Regions from separate parts of the Labrenzia sp. VG12 genome, predicted to be linked through region 1. Evidence: riboswitches for the same ligand, from Rfam matches in the RefSeq annotation. Region 1 holds a riboswitch; the other holds the start of a gene.
What was found. Region 1 has a riboswitch for S-adenosylmethionine ahead of CHH27_RS26750 (O-succinylhomoserine sulfhydrylase). Riboswitches for the same ligand answer to the same signal wherever they lie in the genome.

Region 1 (7,434 bases):
TCGGGCACTTCCTTGAAACCCTCACCCGCCTGCTGCGCCGTCGCCGCGACCGCGCGCACCTGTCCGAGTTGCCGGATTACCTTCTGGAAGATATCGGGCTGACGCGGGCGGATGTGCCAGGGAACCCACCGGTCGAGGAGGGGTGGCGGTGATGCACGAAATCGATGAAGAAAAAATGGAGCGGGTGAAGGGAATCGAACCCTCGTCTTAAGCTTGGGAAGCTCCTGCTCTACCATTGAGCTACACCCGCTGATCCGGTCCCTGTCAAGGCCGAGCCCGCTTTCTGCGCCGATCCTATTTGCCTGTCAAGCAGGCTTCGCCGGGGATCACGGCTTTTCCCGGTTCGGTTTGATCTTGCACTGCGGCAGAGAAATCGCCATGTTCCGCCCGGCGCGGCAGAAAGCCGCCGGAACTTCTAGATATTCGGGTCGGCTTTATGCGAAATCAGGTCAAGGCGCTGGTCACGTCGCGCACATGGGAATTCTGCATCATCGGGATCATCGTCCTGAATGCGGTGACGCTGGGGCTGGAAACCAGCCATGCGGTCATGAACAGCATCGGCCCGGCCCTGGTCCTGATCGACCAGATCATTCTCGGCATCTTCGTGATCGAGCTGGCCCTGCGCCTCTTTGCCCACGGTGCAAAGTTCTTCCGCGATCCCTGGAGCCTTTTTGATTTCGCCATTGTCGCGATCGCGCTGCTGCCCTCCAACGGGCCGCTCGCCGTGCTGCGCTCGCTGCGCATCCTGCGTGTGCTGCGGCTCATTTCCGTGGTGCCGTCGCTCCGCCGCGTGATTGGCGGCCTGATCGCTGCCTTGCCGGGCATGGGCTCGATTGTCGTCCTGATGGCACTGGTCTTTTATGTGTTCGGCGTCATGGCGACCAAACTGTTCGGCGCCAGCTTTCCCGAATGGTTTGGCGACCTCGGGGCCTCGCTCTATACGCTCTTCCAGATCATGACGCTGGAAAGCTGGTCCATGGGCATCGTCCGGCCGGTGATGGAACAATACCCCTATTCCTGGCTGTTCTTCGTGCCTTTCATCCTGTGCACGGCCTTCACGGTGCTGAACCTTTTCATCGGTATCATCGTCTCGGCGATGCAGGAGGAGCACGAGGCGGAGGCCGATGCCAACCGCCAGGCGATCCACGACGAGACCGGCCTGATCCTGGAAGAGGTCAAGGCCATGCGCGCGGAACTCAGCCAGCTGCGCGCCGAGGTCGAGCGCACCCGGGCCTGACCCGGTCAGTAGCCGCCACGGTCTTCGGACTCGCGCGGCTCGGGCGCCGGCACGCCGGAGCCGGTGGACTGGCAGCCGGCCAGCATTGAGGCAAGGGCAAGGACGATCAGGGCGATGTTCAGCTTCATGATGGGCTCCTGCGAGATGGGTTCAACCGTTTACGCTGGAACAGCCCTCAGCCGATCATTGTCTTGAGACGTCGGATGTTGTCGGGTGCCAACCGGCAAACCAGAGCAGTCGCTAGTTCAGGTCTTGCGTCAGCAAAGAGGGATTGAACCAAAGAGGCGAGTTTTCAGTCGGTGTCTTGGCGCTCAAGTGTGGGTTCGGTATGCGAAACAGAGTGCGGCGGGAAAGAGATGCCTTCTCGATATCCTCCCCGTGGTACTTCAGAAAATGCTCGTCGAACGAGCCATCCTCGATCATGCGCTGCAAACCGGTTTCTATGTGCCGGGCCAATTCCGGGTGCCTGGGGCTGACAAAGAAATAGACCGGGAGCGGCACAAAAAGGGCCAGGTGGTCTTCAACGACAAGTTCGGGATATCCGGCGCCATATTTCTCCAGTTCTTCGAAGATCTCAAAAACACCGCGACCAAACGTGATCATCCGCCTGAGACGCAGCATCTCGTAAAGTTCGCGCTGACCTTCTGCCGTGACCACATGAAAGCCGCTGTCGCGCAACACGGGTGTGATGGACCATTGCTCACCAGAGCCGGTTGGGAAACGTTGCAAGTCCTTGAGCGTCTTGACCTCTGACAGGTCTTGCTGATCGCGCTTGTTTATCAGGAACAGGCGAATGCCCTGGAGCCCCTTGTGCAGCGGAACCCGCACGGTGAGAAGCTGCTCCTCCCAGCCGGGACGGGGGCATGGGCAACGACATGTATGTTTTCGCCGGATATCAGTTCGCGCAGCAGGCGCTTTCGGCTGAAGTCTGACCTCGCAACGACGAAGCGCGCCTGCACACCGGATTCTTGAAGAGCCTTTGCCAAGGTCTCGTTGATGTAGCGGGCATGACGGTCTTCATAGGCCGAAGGGTCTCGAATGATGACTTCCAGGTCCGCCGCAAGCACCGTTCTGCCGAGGGGGCCGACTTGCAACAGAATAAGCAAAAGGCAGGATAGAAACCTCAGGACATGGTTCGGGTTTTTCTGCATCAAGGGTCTGCACCAGGTGCTTCTTTTTGTTGTCAGACTGAATCATAGATACTTTCGAATGTTTTTAAAGTTGGTATCACTGCGGACACGAGATCATGATCTGCTGACCGCGTTCTCACACCTGAACAAAACTGGCCGGCAATCGAAGCGTGACGCCTTGTCAAACACGCAGGCGCCCGGCCTGCCTGCGTTCGAGCGCAGCAGATCCCAAACGGGGTAACCCGGAGAAGCGGTGCAGCCTGCGTTTGCGGGCAGATCTCCAAAGACTAATCTACCAAATTGAAAACAGATAAGGATCGGCTACAGTCTCCGCCGCGGGCCTAAAGCGCGGCAAGGACCTCTTCCGGTCCTTCGACCGTCAGCGTCACACCGTCTTCGGTGTAGTCGCGTGACAGCACGGTGAGACCAAGGCCGTCGATCCGGCGTTCCAGCTCCGAGCTTGCGGCGAAGTCCGCGCTGACCTGTTTCACCAGCATCTTCTGAAACGGAACGAGCTCGGCATTTGCAATCGCGTCCTGGGCCGCGCCGGCATAGGCGCGGGCGAGGCCGCCGCCACCGAGTTTGGTTCCCCCGAAATAACGCACGATCAGGACGGCGCAATTGATCAGGCCGGCACCCTGCAGGACCCGCAAGGTGGGCATGCCGGACGTGCCGGCAGGTTCGCCATCATCCTTGCCGCTTTCCTCGATGCGGCCATCGTCCAGAAGGCGTCTGTGCGCGGTGACGACGTGGTTGGCTTTCCGGTGTTCCTTGCGCAGCTCCTCCAGGCGCTGCTCGAACAGGTCCAGCGGCACCAGATGCGCCAGAAAGCGCGACTTCCGGTCTTCCAGGAAACCTTCGAATTCGCTTGTGACGGTTTTAATAGAAGTATCTCCGGTACCAGGGAGTGGTATCGCCTGTGAAGCAGCTTCCATTGAAATACACGTTGCAGCTTGGTTTGTAGATTTGATCGTTTGCAAAAAGGAATGACCCTGTAAAACCGATGCCCTTGTAGGCCTGGATGGTGAATGCATATTCGCAGGTGTCCTTCCGCGGATCGCCTTTGAAGAAATGGGTTCTGCATTCGCTCCAGTGGCAGATGTTTCTATTTTGAAGGATCAGTGTGGTCGCGGTGATTTCGTTGCTGTCTTCTGACCAGCTGTAGCGCCCGCCAAGAAAGAGGTTGTGACCACTTTCCTTAAGCTCCTCCAAAATCTGCGAAGGAAGTCCTCTGCAGCTCGCAAATTCCGAGTAGAAGCGCTCGAAGACTTCGGAGGGGACAACCGTATCAATCGAGAACAATTGGTTGGAGGAAGAAGTCAGCTGAAGACCGAACAGCCCGACCAGGCACAACAGGGCGATCCAAAATGTTCTTCTCGTCCGAATGCTTTTTCTCCCGCGTCAGGTTATGCAGGGACCCTGAAATGCTTGGAGAGTTTCAGCGCCTGACCCTGGTAGTTGGAGCCGATGCCCTCGCCATAAAGCCGCTGCGGCCTCTCGGCCATGTGTTCATAGACGAGCCGGCCGATGGTCTGGCCATGTTCGACGATGAAGGGCACATCGTGGGAGCGGACTTCCAGAACGGCTCTGGAGCCGATGCCGCCGGCGCCCGCGTGGCCGAAGCCCGGATCGAAGAAGCCGGCATAGTGAACGCGGAACTCGCCGACCAGCGGGTCGAAAGGCACCATCTCAGCGGCATAATCCGGCGGCACATGCACAGCTTCCTGGCTGACCAGGATGTAGAAGGCATTCGGGTCGAGGATCAGCTCGGCATGCTGTCGCCGATAGATCGGCTCCCAGAAATCGAGCGGGTCCTGTGCGCCGACCTTGTCGACATCGATCAGGCCGGAATGATGTTTGGCGCGGTAGCCGATCAGGCTGTTCTCGCCATCGCCTTCCAGGTCGATGGAAAGCTGCACGCCATTGCCGATGCGCTCGTTGCCGCCGCTCATCAGGGTGTGGGTCTTGTGCACCTCTTCCAGGACGCTGTCGGCGATCAGGGACTGGCCGCGGCGGAAGCGGATCTGGCTGAGGCGTGAGCCCGAGCGTACCAGGATCGGGAAGGTCAGCGGCGAGATTTCCGCGTAGAGCGGGCCGGTGTAGCCGGCCGGGATGGTGTCGAAGGCGAGACCGTTGTCGGTGATGACGCGGGTGAAGACGTCGAGCCGGCCGGTTGAGCTTTTCGGGTTCGCGGTCGCGGAAATGTCGGCGGCCAGAGCCAGGCTTTCCTGCAGGGGCACGATATAGACACAGCCGGTCTCCAGAACGGCACCCTCGGAAAGATCGACCGTGTGCAGTTTCAGCTGTTCCAGCCGGTCGGCGACCTTGATCTCCGGGCCGGGCAGGAAACTGGCACGCACCCGGTAGGCCACCTGGCCGAGGCGCAGGTCGAGACTGGCGGGCTGGATCTGGCCCTCCACCGGGGGCAGGGCGGCGGCGATCTCGCCGGCGGAGAACATGGCCTCAATGATACGTTCGGGCAGGATCCCCTCGGCGGAGAGAGTTGCGCTTCCGTTCAAGGTCTGGCCCGCTGTCACGTTCATCTTTTTGTCCTGCTTTATTCTCTTCTATCGTCCTTAACGGATGCGGCGCGCTGCGCCAACAGGCTTTGCGGCGCCAGACGAGAATTCGGCAAAGAACATTGACCGGCGCGGCGTTTTCCCGTAGGAGAAGCGCACCTCGTGGTGATTTGGGCCGGCCGGCTTGCAGCCACGTTAAACAAGTTGCTAAAAAGGCCGGAGGTGCGAACCCCGGTCTTGAGGCTGGGGTTTTTTGCGTTTGGAGCACTGGAAGACATGACTGAGACCACCAAGACCGGAAACAAGAACTGGCGTCCTGCCACCAGCCTGGTGCATGGCGGCACCATGCGGTCGCCCTTTGGTGAGACCTCCGAGACCATCTACCTGACGCAGGGCTTCACCTATGCCGGTGCGGAGGCCGCCGAGGCGCGCTTCAACGGCGACGATCCGGGTTATGTCTACTCGCGCTATGCCAACCCGACCGTCACCATGTTCGAAGACCGGATCAAGGGACTGGAAGGCGCGGAAGCTGCCCGCGGCACGGCCAGCGGCATGGCCGCCGTCAATCTGGCGCTGATGGCCTCCGTCAAGGCGGGCGATCATGTCATTGCCTCCAAGGCCCTGTTCGGCTCCTGCCGCTATATCTGCGAAACGCTGCTGCCGCGCTTCGGCGTGGAAAGCACGCTGGTCGACGGTACGGACATCGACCAGTGGAAGGCTGCGGTGCGGCCGAACACCCGGGCGATGTTCCTGGAAAGCCCGACCAACCCGACGCTGGAAGTGATCGACATTGCCGCCGTCGCCGACATCGCCAAGGAGTGTGGTGCGCGCCTGATCGTCGACAACGTCTTTGCAACGCCGCTCTACCAGTCGCCGCTTGAACTCGGAGCGGATGTCGTCATCTATTCCGCCACCAAGCATATTGACGGCCAGGGCCGCTGCCTGGGCGGGGTTGTCCTGTCCGACGAGGAATGGATCACCGACGAGGTGATGCCCTTCATCAAGCACACCGGCCCGCATATGAGCCCGTTCAGCGCCTGGGTGCTCTTGAAAGGCCTTGAAACCCTGCCGCTGCGCGTGGCGCGCCAGACCGAAAGCGCCGGCCAGGTGGCCGACTTCCTGGCCGATCAGGCCAAGGTCTCGCGGCTGATCTATCCGGGCCGTGCTGACCACCCGCAGGCCGATGTGGTTGCACGCCAGATGAAGGCCGGCTCCACCATGGTCGCCTTTGAAATCGACGGCGGCAAGGAGGCGGCGTTCCGCTTCACCAATGCGCTTGAGATCATCAAGATCTCCAACAATCTGGGGGATGCCAAGAGCCTGATCACCCATCCGGCCACGACGACCCACCAGTCAATCGGCGAGGAAGCCCGCGCCGAACTCGACATTTCCGACGGCATCCTGCGGCTGTCGATCGGTCTGGAAGACCCGCTCGATCTTCTGGAAGACATCGAAAAGGCCCTCGGCGCGATCTGAGCTTAAGGGGGGCGTGCATTGTGACTTGGGCCGCGTGTCGAACCGGGTTCAGGGCATGAGCGCCGAGTTGTCGGGACTATCCAGAACCGAAAGGCCCGTCGCGCCCCTTTAGGGTTTTTCCCCGCTCGCCACGCTGTCCCCTCCGGTGTCACCCCGGGCGAGCGATGCGAGACCCGGGGCCTACTCGTTGCCAGAGAGCCTGATCGTCTCGCAGAGCGGATCCGCAGAAATTTGAATGCCTGCGCTTCAGCAAGCGGGTCTGCGAGTAGGCCCCGGCTCTCCGCTGCGCTGCGGCCGGGGTGACACAGGTGCGAAGGCCGCACCACTTTGAGCAGAGCTGAACAAGTGGCCTAATATTGCCGGTCCCACTTCGCCAGGCCGTCCCTCCGGTGTCACCCCGGGCGAGCTGCGCGAGACCCGGGGCCTACTCATTGCCAGAGCGCCTGGTCACTTCGCAGGGAGCCTCCGCAGAATTCTTGGTGTCTTGCGCTTCAGCAAACAGCCCTGCGAGTAGGCCCCGGCTCTCCGCTGCGCTTCGGCCGGGGTGACACCGAGGAAATGCTGCAGGATGAAGAACTTGTGAGAGCAGTTTAGTTGTTGCTGGCCCGTCTCCTCCGGTGTCACCCCGGGCGAGCTTGGCGAGACCCGGGGCCTACTCGTTTGCAGAGCGCTTGGTCACTTCGCACAGCGGATCCGCAGAAATTTGAATGCCTGCGCTTCAGCAAGCAGAGCAGCGAGTGGGCCCCGGCTCTTCGCTGCGCTGCGGCCGGGGTGACACCGGTGGTTAAGTCTGAACCTTTACGAAGGCTGCTTTTGAGGCGGTCTAGTGGGAGCAAGCCTGCACACCCGACCACAATGCAAGGGCTGTGGATCGTCAATACGACCTCTCGATCCTGCAAAAACTCCGCCGCCATCCCCTCACTTGCCCCTCCTAAAACCCGTTTTGTGATGTTCGTCACACTTTGCCTGCGCGTGTTTCTTCGCAGTCCGGAGGCGACTGTGCAGAAAACTGCACAGTTCCATATTTTAACACTTTCGCTGGGGAGAGAATTTCCGTTGCGAAAACAATGAC
Region 2 (7,434 bases), 310 kb from region 1:
GGCGCCCGATACCGGCGACCGTCTACAGCGCTACGAACAGGTCGACGCGCAGGCCATCCACGTGATGGTGCACACCTTTTACGGCTGTATCCGTCAGCATCCGCGGCTTGGAGAAATTTTTGAACGCCGGCTGGCGGGCCGGTGGGAGGAACACCTGCCCAGGATGGAGACCTTCTGGCAGTCGGTTCTTCTGAAAAACGGCGCCTACAAGGGCAAGCCGGTACCGGCGCATCTGAAACAGAAAGAACTTGTCAGTGCCGACTACGGCGAATGGCTGTCAGTCTTCCGGCCGGTGATCCGGGAACTGTTCGTGCCGGATCTGGCAGATGAAATCATCGCGGTGGCCGAACGCATCGCCCAGAGCCTCTGGCTGGCCACCTTTGGCACGCCCGGCGCCACCCCACCCGTCGAACTGACATCCCAACATTCCGATTGGAGCGGATCATGCTGGTAACCATTGTTCTCGTCGCAGAAGCCCTTGTCGCTGTCTGGTTCATCGTCTTTTCGCTGATGCTTCTGTCCATGTATCTGGACAGCAGGAACATGCCGCGGCCAAAGCTGGATGTGGCCGGACGTACCCTGATCGGCAGCGCAAAACTGGCCTTCATCACCGGAATGGTTGCGCTCGCGGCCATGACCGTTTTCGAAATTCAGGCCATCAGCTGATCAACATCCGGTTCGGGAGACCAAAAATGTTCAAGTCCAATCTACTGCACCGCGGATTGCCGATCCTGCTGATCTGGGTTGCCGCACCTTTGCCTTTGTGGATCATGGCCATTTTGATGATGCTGTTCTGATCGATGAAAGGCTTGTGCTTGTGCGTTCGCTCGTTAGTCTAGCCTGACACGGAATGGAGGGGCTCAGGCGTGACAGACGAAAAACCGCATGGCGAACTGACCTTGCGCACCATGGCCATGCCGGCCGACACAAATGCGTCCGGCGATATCTTCGGCGGCTGGGTGTTGTCGCAGATGGACCTGGCCGGTGGCATCGCCTCGGGCCAGCGGGCCGAGGGACGCGTGGTGACCATCGCGGTCGACAAGATGAAGTTCATCCGGCCGGTTCATGTCGGCGACGTGCTGTGCGTTTATACCAGTGTCGGCCGGGTCGGAAATTCCTCGATGGAAATCAAGATCGAGGCCTGGGCCCTGCGACATCGCTACGGCCATCGGGAAAAGGTGACGGAAGCCATCTTCACCATGGTGGCCGTCGATGACAGCGGCAAGCCGCGGCCGGTGCCGCAACAGGGTTGAATTGTCTTGGCAATTCTCTTTCCTGCCCCCTTGGTCACACCCAATAACCTCATTCTGAGGCGGACCGTCAGGCCCGTCTCGTAGGATCGGTTTCGTGCTCCCGGGTTGCCTACCGGTCCTTCGGGATGCGCGCAGGCGCGCTCCTCAGAAGGAGGCGGAACAAGGGGCTTCTGGCGAGGCCTTTCTTGATTGTCCTAGGAAAACCGTGCCGGCGGCTGCCGGTTCAGGATATCGGCGAAGAGGTCTTCGTCGACGGCGCAGGTGCAGCCGTTTGCCCAGAGCTGCAGCAGGTCCTTCAGGCGCTCGACCCGGTCCGCGTCGCTGAGCGGGGCCTTGTGGCGCGGCAGGCCGCCCAGAATGCGCAGGGACCGGATACGGGCAAGCACGCAGTCTTCGGCTGCGCTTCGCCAGATGTCGTCGTCGGCAAGGCTTGACTGGCTCAACACTTTGTTCTCGATCAGATCTGCCGCACGTCCGGCAAAAGGTTCCTGAGACAATTAATCCTCCATCGGTTTCCCGAGGAGGACTGGCGCATGAAAGAGTACCGCTTCATTGCCGGAGAGTTCCTTGAGGAAAACCCGACCGCATCCCTGTTGCGGAAACCACCTTGCCCGGTCTGGCAGGTTGGCGAGGGCGCCAGCCCTTCTCTTGATGATGGCGCGCTTATGCCATGGTCAGCTCTTCTTGGCAAGACCGTCGCTGCATAACAGCTATTCACATTGAGTCATTGCCGCCGGTCATAATCGATCCGCCCGTCCACCAGGTGGATGCGCCGTTCCATGCGTGCGGCCAGGTCCATGTCGTGGGTGACGGCAACCACGGTCGTCCTTTCCCGGTCGACGATTTTCTGAAGGCTTTCAAAGACCTGTTCGGTCGCTGCCGAATCCAGGCTGCCGGTCGGCTCGTCCGCCAGGATCAGGTCCGGCGAATTGGCAAGCGCCCTGGCGACGGCGACCCGCTGCCTCTGGCCGCCCGAAAGCTGTTCCGGCCGCCGGTGCAGGAACTCCTCCAGACCGAGATCGGCGAGCAACCCGGTGGCATGGTCCAGCTGTGCCTTCGCGGACAGCTTGCCGAGCCGCTGCATCGGGATCATCACATTGTCCAGCGCCGTGAATTCGGGCAGCAGAAAGTGAAACTGAAAGACGAAGCCCAGCTTCTCCAGACGCAGATGTGCCATTTCGGCGGAGGAGAGGTCGGCGGTCTCCTTGCCCCCGATCAGCACAGAACCGCGCGTCGGCCGGTCGAGCAGGCCCAGCAGATAGAGAAGCGACGACTTGCCGGACCCGGACGGTCCGGTAATGGCGACGAACTCGGCTTCGCCGACCGTGAAGCTGACATCCTCGACCAGTGTCACCGGTACGACGGTGGGCAGGATGCGGGTAAGCCCGCGTGTCTCCAGCAACGGTGTTTCATCTGCCGTGAGGGCGGGTTCGGCTGTCATGTTGCCCCCCTGATGATATCGACGGGATTGAGCCGCGCGGCTTTGCGGGCCGGGATCAGGCCGGCAATGGCCGAGGAGAGAAAGGCGAGCAGGCAGGCCAGCACATAGTGAAGCGCGGAGAAGTGGATCGGCAGCCGGGTCATCTCCACATTGGTGGTGACCTCAAATTTGATCGAAGCGAGATAGCTCGACAGGCCGAAGCCAAGCATTGATCCGGCGATTGCTCCCAGAACACCAATGACCAGTCCCTCCAGCACGAAGATCCGCTGGATGTCGCGTTCCGGAAAGCCGAGCGACTTCAGGATCGCAATGTCCTTGGCCTTCTCGTGCACAATCGTGGAGACGATGTTGTAGATGCCGAACCCGGCAACGACCAGGATCGCGCCGACCACGGTGTACATGATCACATTGCGCACGAAAAAGGCTTCCAGCAGACCTTCATTGGCCTCTTCCCAGGAGAGGGCCTTGTAGCCAAGCTGGCGTTCCGCGCGGGCGGCAACCTGTCTGGCCGTCTTGATGTCGTTGAGGTGGATGGAGATGGAATTGATGATGTCGGGTTTTTCCAGAAGGATCTGGACGGCCTTCAAGGGGGCGTAAGCCAGGCCTTCATCGCTTGAGGTGACGCCGGTGTGGAACAGGCCGACAATCTTGAAGCGCTTGGCAATGCCGTTGGCCGACGTCATCGTGACGGTGTCGCCGAGGTCGGCGCCAAGCCGTGTTGAGGCCTTGGCACCAATCACGAGGCCGTTGGACGTTGTTGCCAGATCCGTGAACGCTCCCTGGCGCATGTCCTCGCCGATTTGCGAGACCAGAAGTTCCTTGCGCGGCACCACGCCGATCAGTGTCAGACCGAGATCCTGTCCGCTGTAGCGCAGGACGGCCTGGCCGCTCAGCCGCTCCGCCATCGTTCCGTCCACCCAGTCGCGCAGGGAAGCAAGTGCCTCGGTCGGATTTCGGATGCCGCGCAGATCTTCCTTCGGCCGGAGACCATGATAGGCAACGGCGTCATAGACTTCACTTGCCGGCTGTTCGCGGGGCGCGCGCTGGTCGTCCTTGATCTCGACATGGGGGATCGCCTCGATCAGGGTGGTGGTGAAATCACGCTGCGAGCCCTCCATCAGGCTGGCCATGGCCACCGAGAAACCGACGCCCATGGCAACGCCGAGCGTCGACACCACGGTCTGACGCATCCGGTTGCGCACATGGGTCGCCGCGATCCGCAGAAGCAGCATCAGGACCGGTCCCCCGCCATTGGCTGCACGGCCTGGCCCTCTTCGAGCGCTGCATCAAAGGGAAAGACAACTCGGCTGTCCAGGTCCAGCCCGTCCAGGACCTCGACGGCGCGCGTTCCGCGAATACCGGTGGTGAGCGTTATTCGGCTGACGCGGTTGTCTGGGCCAAGCACTTGCACCGCAATGCCGTCAAAGGCGGCCGCCGGCAGCAATAGCGCATCGTCCTTTTCCTCGGTGACGATGTTGATTTCGGCCGTCATGCCGATCCGCAACGGCGTGTCCTTCGGCAGGTCGAGATAGACCCGGTAGTTCTTCAGGACCGGATCGCCTTTCGGCGTGATCCGTGACACGGTCGCCTTGAGGTCCCCTTCTGGAAACGCGTCCGCCTTGATCAGCGCCACCTGGCCCTGATCGACTTTCGGGATGTCTTCCTCGTTGACTTCCGCGACCAGTTGAAGCGGTGTCGGCTGTCCGATCCAGAACAGGATCTCGCCGGGTTCGGCAACCTCGCCGACAGAGCCGTCCTGCCGCAGCACCATGCCGTCCATCGGGGCGACGATGCGATAGTCCCGGAGCCGTTCCGACTGTGCGGCGATCATGGCGTTGACACGGATGAGTTCGCTCTGCGCCTTGTCATAGACCTGCTGGCTGACCACCCGCCGTTCCAGGAGCTGCTGGGCCCGTTCCCGGTCCGACCGGGCCAGGACCTGGCGCGCTTCCAATTCCGCCAGCGTCGCCCTTGCGTCGCCGCTGTCGAGTTCGGCCAGCTCGTCGCCCTTGGCAACCACCATGCCCTCGCAGCCGCAAAGGGAAATGATGCGTTCGCGGATAATGCTGGTCACCTTGGCCCACCGGACGGGTTCGACCACGGCCGTCGCATAGACAACTTCGGCTGCCTTGCCCTCATAGGGTGACACGACTTCGACCTTCGGCGGCCGCGCGCCCCACCAGTTCCAGCCGGCAATCGCCGCTGCCAGCAGCAGGACCAGACCCAGATATTTCATCAAACGCATGACGCACCTTCATCAAGTTGGGCGCAAGACTACCGCCTTGAAGGTGTGGTGCAAGGAGATGGATCAAATCCGTAAAACTGCGGAGAGATCTGGGGCCCTGACCCTAGTAGTGAGGTGGCTTCTCGTTCTGGTGTCCGGGCAGGACATTGTCCATCAGCTCTTCCACCTGGTCGGTCATGTTGCTCAGAAGACGCGTCATCCGGTCGATCTGCTTGCCCTGCTCGATGACCACCTGGTTGAGATCCTCGATCGTGTTGGTGGCGTGGGCAAGATCTGTTTCGAGCTTCTCCAGACGGGCGTCGTGATCGTCTGCCATGCGGTCTCCTGGCCCCACGAAAAGGGCAGCTGTTGGGGTTCGGGCGCAGGTATAGGCCGGTCACCGGCAAAGCACAATTGTTCGTGACCCGCGCAATGGCGGCTTTTCCTCCTGCGTTGGGCCGCTTTATGGTCACCGGCAACACGGTCCTCGCGCCGACCTGCCTGAATTGCCTTCCCCGGAGACCCGCTCATGACCAGCCTGAACGACTTTGACATCACCCGAAAATGGCCCGCCCAGCACCCGGAGCGCATCCAGCTCTATTCCCTGCCGACCCCGAACGGCATCAAGGTGTCGGCCATGCTGGAGGAAACCGGCCTGCCCTATGAGGCGCACAAGGTCGATTTTGCCACCAATGATCAGATGAGCCCGGAATTCCTGTCGCTCAACCCGAACAACAAGATCCCGGCCATCATCGATCCGAACGGTCCGGACGGTGCGCCGCTGCCGCTCTGGGAATCGGGGGCCATCCTGATTTACCTGGCTGACAAGTCCGGCAATCTGATCCCGGCGGATCCGGACGGTAAGTACCAGGCGATCCAGTGGCTGATGTGGCAGATGGGCGGCCTTGGTCCCATGACCGGTCAGCTCGGGTTCTTTCACAAGTTTGCCGGGAAGGACTATGAAGACCGGCGCCCCTTCGAGCGGTACCGCGACGAGGTCAAACGGCTGCTCGGCGTGCTTGACCGGCAGCTGGACGGCAAGGACTTCATTCTCGGTGCGGACTACTCGATCGCCGATATCGCCACCTGGCCATGGGCACGCAACATCAACGGTTTTTACGAGGCGGGTGAAGTCACGGGCTATGCCGGCTATTCCAACGTGGTGCGCTGGGTGGAGAGCTGCATGGCGCGGCCGGCCAGCCAGAAAGCGATCGACATTCCGCCTCGCGACTGATGCAAATGCCGGAGAGATGAAGATGAAACCGCCTCTTTCAGGCGGTTTCTTTTTTTCGTCGGGACGCGTAAACATCACGCGCGATTCGAATACCCGCCGCCGGACAGCCGATCATGAAGCGTTCGGTCGCACCCTATCCATTTGCCTGATTGCCTCTTTGTCTGGAAAATTCTGATGTCTCATCGATTTCGCCTCTTGACCGGTGTCCCGGTCGTTCCGCGGCTTTTCTGTTTCCTGATTGCCGGTTTTGCGGCAGGGGCCGGTCACTCGGTCAAGGCTTCAGAAAAGGAGGTTCCTCCGCTGACCCGCTTCTCTGATTGTCCGTCCTGTCCGGAAATGGTGGCGTTGCCAGATGGAGCGCTGGTCAAGCGCTCAACAGGCAAAAAAGGAGATGGCAAGGCCGGGAAACTTTCGCGGATCATGGTGCGGGCTTTTTCCGTCAGCCGCTTCGAAGTCACGGTGGCGGACTGGGCAGCTTGTGTTGCGGAAAAAGCCTGTCCGGAGCTTCGAACAAACAAGCTCGCGTCCGAAGCTCGGCACCCGATTACGAATGTCAGCTGGCTTCAGGCGCAGGACTACGTGAACTGGTTGTCGGCTAAAACGGGCAAGACCTATCGTCTGCCGACGGGCAATGAGTGGCAATATGCGGCCCTTGGAGGCCGTCTGAAATCCTTCGCCTGGCAGGACCGATGCCAATATGCCAATCACGATGACCTGACCTACCTGGTTCAGGCAGATGACAAACGCAAGGCGAGGCTGGCCAGGATAACCGGGAAATGTGATGACGGATTCTGGCGGCTTGCCCCTGTTGGCTCATTCAAGGCGAACGATTTTGGGCTCCACGACACCAGCGGGAATGTCTGGGAGTGGACGCAAAGCTGTTGGGTCCATGGACCTGAGGAAAAACCGGATGCCGATAAACCGGCGATCGGACCTGGTTGCGAAAAGGCGGAATTGCGCGGAGGCAGCTATCGAGTCAGCAGGTCCTTGGTCGGGTCATGGCAAAGCTCCGGTCGGCGTCCGGATTTTTCAAATATCGACATCGGCTTTCGCGTTGCGCGGGATCACTGACATGCAGTGTCAAAGCGCGGCTAGCGCATCTCCCGGATCCCGTCAGCCGAAACAGTCATGGTTCCAGACCTGACGGGTTTCGACGCTTCGGACCTGCCCCGGCGGTTGCGACCGTTCGATCTGGAAATAGATCTCGAATGTCGCCAGCGGCAGGTCGTCCGGGTGCTGCCGTTCCCAGTTTCGGCACAGGTAGCGGCCATAGTTCAGCGCA

Region 2: it holds a riboswitch for S-adenosylmethionine, as region 1 does, so the genes downstream of both, CHH27_RS25280 (hypothetical protein) here and CHH27_RS26750 (O-succinylhomoserine sulfhydrylase) in region 1, are expected to answer to the same signal.

The regions. Positions count from the first base shown of each region.
Region 1 covers NZ_CP022529.1:5,785,904-5,793,337, forward strand. The annotation lists gene CHH27_RS26710 (DUF1127 domain-containing protein) at 1-152, shown strand, start outside; tRNA gene CHH27_RS26715 (tRNA-Gly) at 177-250, opposite strand; gene CHH27_RS26720 (ion transporter) at 437-1,237, shown strand; gene CHH27_RS28565 (hypothetical protein) at 1,243-1,365, opposite strand; gene CHH27_RS26725 (hypothetical protein) at 1,478-2,065, opposite strand; gene CHH27_RS26735 (YigZ family protein) at 2,709-3,302, opposite strand; gene CHH27_RS28010 (hypothetical protein) at 3,247-3,720, opposite strand; gene CHH27_RS26745 (2'-deoxycytidine 5'-triphosphate deaminase) at 3,774-4,910, opposite strand; SAM riboswitch at 5,039-5,118, shown strand; gene CHH27_RS26750 (O-succinylhomoserine sulfhydrylase) at 5,163-6,362, shown strand.
Region 2 covers NZ_CP022529.1:5,480,479-5,487,912, forward strand. The annotation lists gene CHH27_RS25265 (group III truncated hemoglobin) at 1-454, shown strand, start outside; gene CHH27_RS25270 (hypothetical protein) at 445-666, shown strand; gene CHH27_RS25275 (acyl-CoA thioesterase) at 909-1,253, shown strand; gene CHH27_RS25280 (hypothetical protein) at 1,448-1,750, opposite strand; SAM-I-IV-variant riboswitch at 1,792-1,913, opposite strand; gene CHH27_RS25285 (ABC transporter ATP-binding protein) at 1,978-2,694, opposite strand; gene CHH27_RS25290 (ABC transporter permease) at 2,691-3,929, opposite strand; gene CHH27_RS25295 (efflux RND transporter periplasmic adaptor subunit) at 3,926-4,939, opposite strand; gene CHH27_RS25300 (SlyX family protein) at 5,043-5,255, opposite strand; gene CHH27_RS25305 (glutathione S-transferase C-terminal domain-containing protein) at 5,448-6,152, shown strand; gene CHH27_RS25310 (SUMF1/EgtB/PvdO family nonheme iron enzyme) at 6,327-7,223, shown strand; gene CHH27_RS25315 (HTTM domain-containing protein) at 7,266-7,434, opposite strand, start outside.